2 regions of the Pseudotamlana carrageenivorans genome follow, and region 2 is predicted to be linked to the other one. Evidence: riboswitches for the same ligand, from Rfam matches in the RefSeq annotation. Region 2 holds a riboswitch; the other holds the start of a gene.
The links. Region 2 has a riboswitch for cobalamin ahead of C1A40_RS04195 (4Fe-4S cluster-binding domain-containing protein). Riboswitches for the same ligand answer to the same signal wherever they lie in the genome.
Positions count from the first base shown of each region.

Region 1: linked by a shared signal. The riboswitch ahead of C1A40_RS01165 (TonB-dependent receptor plug domain-containing protein) and the one ahead of C1A40_RS04195 (4Fe-4S cluster-binding domain-containing protein) in region 2 are both predicted to bind cobalamin.

Region 1 covers NZ_CP025938.1:244,622-248,054, forward strand. The annotation lists gene C1A40_RS01160 (YncE family protein) at 1-195, opposite strand, end outside; gene C1A40_RS01165 (TonB-dependent receptor plug domain-containing protein) at 199-2,070, opposite strand; cobalamin riboswitch at 2,118-2,376, opposite strand; gene C1A40_RS01170 (ABC transporter substrate-binding protein) at 2,406-3,344, opposite strand.
Region 2 covers NZ_CP025938.1:893,082-896,514, reverse strand. The annotation lists gene C1A40_RS04205 (DUF5689 domain-containing protein) at 1-826, shown strand, start outside; gene C1A40_RS04200 (hypothetical protein) at 858-1,235, shown strand; cobalamin riboswitch at 1,298-1,499, shown strand; gene C1A40_RS04195 (4Fe-4S cluster-binding domain-containing protein) at 1,614-2,072, shown strand; gene nrdD (anaerobic ribonucleoside-triphosphate reductase) at 2,069-3,433, shown strand, end outside.

The DNA of each region.
Region 1 (3,433 bases), 650 kb from region 2:
TTCAGAAAACGATAAATCTTCTGAAACAAAAGACACAGAACCGGTTCCAGCTCCGCTACCTTCACCGCTAATTAAAATACCATTTTCGTATGCTCCTTTTGGTAAGTTGTCACTCCCATCATCGTCGTTAGAACATGAATTAAAAAGTAAAACACTAAAAATAAAAAGTGCTGATAATAATTTATTGATTTTCATAATTTAAAAAATATAGTTTATATTAAAATTAAAGTTTCTATTTGGCATCGGGCGTCTTGGCTGGGTTACATAGTATTTATTAAATACATTATTTACCTTAATCCCCATTTTTAATTGCTGATTTTGAGTATTTAAAAGCTTAAAATCTATACCTGTATTAGCAACAAAGTAATGAGGTATTACAAAATCTTCAGAATTACTTGCTGTAGTATACACTTTACCATTAAACAACTGCTGATAAAAAAAGCTGAATCTTTCGTAGTTGTAGCCTAAATTTCCATTAAATAAATTCTTTGGCACAAATATGACCTGAAGATCGGTGGCACCATCAATGGCAAGGGTGTAATTATAATTGGCATTTAATACTAATTGATGCTTATTAAGATTCTTTTTATAAGACATAACGACCTCAAGCCCTTTATTAGTGACTTCCGATAAGTTTATGGGCACCCAAACGCCTGGTCTATTTGCATCGCCATTAGGCGTCCAAATTATTTTATCTTTTGCCTGGATATAGAAGGCACCAACATCTATTGAAAACTGGTTGTTTTTATACCCCACTCCCACTTCTGATTGCAAAGCACTTTCGGGAATTAAATCTAGGTTCCCTTGACCTGGCCAATATAAATCGTTGTAAGTGGGCACTCTATAATTTTTAGACCCATTGGCTCTAATAAAAAAATGATTTAATGGTTTTACTTTTAATCCTAAAGCATAAGTAAACGGCACTTGATAATCGGAGTTAAAGTCCTTTCTAATTTTAGCATCAAAATATAGGATTCGGTTGATATGCTGGTCGTAAATAAAAGACTGAGAAAACTGTTTTCTGTTTCGCTCTGTTATTTGATCTGTTTTTCCAAAAGCAGATTCATATTCAGAATAAGAAGATACGGTTGCATGCCACTTGGGTAAACGATAACTCACATTATAATTTAACAAATACCGATCTGATAACCCAAAATTGAAGGTCTCAGAAGCTTTATCATCAAAATACCTATATTCTTGAAATAAGTAAGCCAATTTGGCTTCATGGCTTAACCTTTTATTGTCAAAAGTGTATACCAATAAATTCCTGTAATTAATATCTTGATACTTATCATTAGCAGACGTCGGATTTGGTAATTCTCCCGAAAACAAACGCTCTCCAAAATAGTTTGAACTATAAAAATTTAGTTTAGAAAACTTCGTTAGCAAGAAAGAACCACTAACATTAAAACCCAAGTTTTCGTATGCGCCATTCGTGTTTTTATAATCTGTACCTAATAACGGATAATCATTTTCCGATTGATTATAGGATAGTCCTGCGTTTATAGTCCATTTAGAATTTGAAATTTTTAATTTATACAAGCCGTTATAAGTATCATAACTCCCCAATGAAGCTATAAACTGATTGCTGACAAACTCATCATTTGAAAATTTCAAATTATCGTTCAAATGAATCGTACCACCTATGGCTCCAGAACCATATTCTAAACTTCCACCGCCACTTCGTATATCAATGGCATCAAATAAACTAACCGTTAAAGAATTAAACCCTGTTTGCCCATTGTTAATGGAGTTAATATTAATACCATTCCAAATAACAGCAGTGTTGGAAGCGCTAGTACCCCTAAAACTAGCCGTACTGGTTCCTCCTGCCCCATATTCTTTGATGTATAATGGAGAATTAAAACGCAACAAAGCGCTAAAGGATTCTAAATTATTTACAATTATGGAATCGTTTAATGTTTCAACTTTATAACCTGCTGAATGATTTGTTAATTTTCTATCTGATACGATAACGACCTCACCTAAACGATTAACCAGGCTATCGTTTTGAGCAACACCATGAAAACAGACAAAAAACAATAATGTTTTAAAAAAGATTTTTTTCATAATAACTAAACCTTTATCCCGAAAGTTTTATTTTTTTGTTATGAAAATGGCAGGTCTCCTGACTTGCGTCTCCGTGTTGGTCTTCCCAAAGTTATCATAGCGAAGCAAATTATATTTGCTTTGGCAATCTCTTACCTCAGTGACATTAAAGTGTAACACGAATCTCTTTTAAAGAGATACCCAATTAAATTGGGTACTAAGCTTACAGTTGCGGGAACAGTTCTGGATTTTAACCAGATTCCCTTTTAATCGATAATGATAGTAGTCTTATTCATTGTGAAGCATACTAAATTTGCTATCGAACCAAAATTCGCTGCAAATGTATAGTATTTTATTTATAATTTGGATACTAATAGATCCTTATAATTATAAAATTTTGAATTGAGTTCTGGTGATGTTTTATAGTAGTCTGGATGAATCATTTTTGCTAAACTTTCAATACCATTTACCAAAGTACTCGCCGAAGGTTGTGTAAACATATCAAAGTCTGCAATGTATACTTGATTATTTTGAACGGCTCTTAAACTGTTCCATTCTGGCATTTCTTCCAAAAACTTCATGTCTTCTAATGTTCTTGCTACCGTATAGCCACATGGAGCGATAACCAAAACTTCAGGATTATATTTTACAATTTTATCCCAAGGGATAACAATACTATCTCCTGATGGATGTGACATCATATCAATACCTCCGGCATAAGCAATTTGATGAGGAATCCAGTGCCCGCAATTAAATAAAGGGTCTATCCACTCTAACAGCAAAACACTTTTAGGTTGCAATCTATTTTTTCTTTGAATATCAATAACGTCATCTATGCGCTGCATTAAGGCATCAACATGCGCTCTACCTATTTTTTCTTGGCCAAGTACTTTTGCTATAGTTAAAACAGAATCAAAAACATCATCTAAAGACTGTGGTGTAATAGCAATAATTTCTGGTGTTTTTTCCAACATTGAAACTGCAGCGGCAGTACATTCGGTATCTATTTGGCATACTTCACAAACATCTTGGGTAAAAATGACATCGGGTAAAATCTGCTCTAACTTTTCTTGATCGACATAGTATAAACTTTCACCTTTATTTTTACTATTCGAAAATAACGTATCGATTTCCTTACTCGTATAATTTTTACCTTCCAAAACACATCTTACAACAGGTGTCTTTTCATTTAAAGCTTGGGCAGGGCATTCGAAGGTTATTCCCTCCAACATATCTTGGAGTCCCATGTCATAAATCATTTGAGTTACTGCAGGTAAAAAAGAAGAAACAATCATAATTTTCAAATATTAAAAAACAAAAATACATACTTTTAATATAGCTTTCCTGTTTAAGAAATGTTTTTAACCTTTGCTACTTAACATCA
Region 2 (3,433 bases):
CTTTGAATTAGGCGCAAGCTTTTCTAGTGAAGCTTATGATGAATTTGATGGTTTTCGCGTTTTAGAGTCCTGCGACTCTGGTGTTTCAGTGATGATGCAAACCAGTACCTATGCCGATTTTAAATCGCTTATTGTTCCGCAAGGAAAAGGCCATGTTTCGGGGGTCTATAGTCGGGATTATGGCGATGATTTTAATGTGTTAGCTGTAAACAGTTCTGCTGATGTCCTTTTTGATGATCCCGAACGCTGCGACCCCATGGAACTGAATTGCGGTCTTGCCGAATCTTACGGGTTAGGAAATTTACTAACCGAAAATTTTGAGGCACAGAAAAACAACAAGCCTATAGTAATCGATGGGTGGACCAATTATATGGAAGTAGGTACCCAAGCTTGGGAAGGTTATTCGTCTACCTCATCGAATGCATCGTTAGGGCGATCAGCAAGATTTCAAAGTGCTAGTTCTGGTGATACGAGTAATATTGGTTGGCTCATTACACCGCCTATAAATTTAGATGACCAAGATGGTGAAACCCTGCGTTTTAAAACTTCAAACAGTTTAGCCGATAGTAGTTTTATGGAAGTGCTTTGCAGTCAAGATTGGGACGGTACCGAAGCTGGGGTACTACAAGCTACTTGGGCTGTGTTATCGGCAGCATACATAGTTAAAAACTCCGATTCCTTTGTGCCGTGGTTTAATTCTGGTGTGGTCGATTTGTCTTGTGCCACAGGCATGGTGCATATCGCTTTTAAATATACGGGTGGCGGACAAGAATCTTTTGATGGGGTTTACGAATTGGACGATATTCGTATTGATTATGTCGAATAGTTTTTACCTTTGAAGACTTTTAAAAATTACCATGACCACATTCGATAAATTATTCTTTCATTTTTTTCAATATTATAAATCTAAAAAAAGTAAGAAAGCCAACGATATTGCTACGTTTTACGTATCATTTCTGCAATGTAGTTTGTTACTACTTTTAGGCGTTTTTTTTTCAGGATTTTTTAAACAAATGAATGTGCAAACCATGTCGGCATCAAAAGCATGGATATTATTTGTGTTGGTTGTTATCTTCATTTATTTTAAAAATTGGATGCAGTACGGCGGTAGAAAACGAAAAATACGCAATGTTAAAATGCTTAAAAATAAAAAGCTAGATTATAACATTTGGGTATTGTGGTTTTTACCTGTAGTCGTTTTGGGACTTACTTTAGTTTTATTTCAAGCACTATAGTGGTTAATATCTTGTTGAAAAATCAAATTTTTCGCTAAGCCTATCAGCGCTCTTTTTTACTACTTTTGAACTATGAATTTGGTTCTAAAGACAGGCTGTGCCCTGTTTTGGATTAAAAGGGAATATGGTGAAAATCCGTAACTGTTCCCGCAGCTGTAAGCTCTTAAAAAGGTGTTACATTCTTTAGTCACTATTTAAAAAAATAAATGGGAAGACGTAACAACCAGAGTAAGTCAGAAGACCTGCCACTTTCAGAATGAGCCTAACTTTCGGGAAAAAAGTTACTGGCATCAAGCCATCCTCATAAAGGATACCTATTGCAATTTAATCGTTTTTTAATGTTTCGATAAACCTGTTTTATCGGTATTACCCTGTTCTATGTATTATCATGATATGCAAATAGCCTTGCAAGAAGTGCCAGGACAAATAAGTATTTGTTTTAGTATTAGTGGTTGTCAATTAAAGTGTCCGGGCTGTCATTCACCTTTTCTTTGGAAGGAAAAGTATGGGGAAAAGCTAACACAAAATATCTATTTGGATATTTTAGATAGATACAAAGTTCTTGCTACTTGTGTATTGTTTATGGGGGGGGAATGGTATGCTCAAAAGCTTTCAAAATATTTAAATATAGCTCAAAAATCAGGGTATAAAACCTGTTTGTATACTGGAGAAACCTCTGTGCCAAAATGTATTTTAGATGAGCTAACTTGGATAAAAACAGGTAGGTGGGACTCCGATTTAGGAGGGCTTGATAGTGCAAAGACCAACCAGAAGTTTATTGAAGTAGCATCGAATACGCCATTAAATCATTTATTTTTAAAAACCCAAAAGTCATGATCAGATTAAGCCAAAAACAAATTGAACAAAAAATTCAATTCATTTCCAATTACATCAATGCCAATAATGCTGCCGATGGATCTACCATGGATGCCAATGCCAATGTGGCCTCCAAAAACATAGCGACTATGGAGTTTGAGCTCAATAAGGATGTAAATATTCAGGTAAACAGGCAACTAGTTAAAAATAAAATTGCCACGCTTTTTGATGATGACTTAGCTAATGAATACGTGCGACAAATTGAAAATCATGAGATTTATATTCATGATGAAACTTCATTAAAACCGTATTGTGTCTCCATAAGTATGTATCCATTTTTGTTAGATGGCATGACTAAATTGGGCGGTGAAAGTAAAGCGCCTATGCATTTGGAGAGTTTCTGTGGTGAATTTGTTAATTTGGTATTTGCTATAAGTTCTCAGTTTGCAGGCGCTTTAGCAACGGTAGAGTTTTTATTGTATTTTGATTATTTTGCTAAAAAGGATTATGGGGACAATTATTTAAAAACAAATACCAAAACGATAGAAAATCATTTGCAACATGTGGTTTATGCTATCAATCAACCCGCTGCCGCTCGTGGGTATCAATCGGTTTTTTGGAATATCTCAATTTACGATGAGCTTTATTTTAATAGTATGTTTAGCGATTTTGTTTTTCCAGATTTAACCCCAGCGCGATGGGAGGATTTAAAAAAATTACAAAGCTATTTCATGTCTTGGTTTAATAAGGAACGGGAAAAGGCTGTACTTACCTTTCCTGTGGTTACCGCGGCCATGCTTGTAGCCAAGGGTAAACCCGTAGATCATGATTTTGCAAACATGTGTGCCACCCAGTTAAGTGAAGGCAACTCTTTTTTTATATATCAGGCGGAGAGCGCCGATAGTTTAGCTTCTTGTTGTAGATTAAGAAATGAAATTAGCGATAATACCTTTAGTTACTCACTTGGTGCTGGAGGCGTTTCAACGGGATCTATAAATGTAATCACCCTAAATATGAATCGCCTTATTCAACAAAAAAGGGATCTTAAGGAAGAGGTTGTCAAAATCCAGAAATATCAGGTGACTTATAGGCGTATTGTAGAAGATTATTTGGAAGCTGGCATGCTTCCTGTTTATGATGCGGGTTATATAACCTTAGATAAACAGTTTTTAACCATAGGGATAAACGGTATGGTGGAAGCTGCTGAATACTTAGGTATAAAGGCCGAAAATAGTTCCACTTATAAAGACTTTGTAAAAAAACAATTGAAAACCATTTTTGACGCCAATAAGGAAGCTAAAGAGAAATATGGTTACATGTTTAATACCGAATTTGTGCCAGCCGAAAATTTAGGGGTTAAAAATGCTAAGTGGGATGCCGAA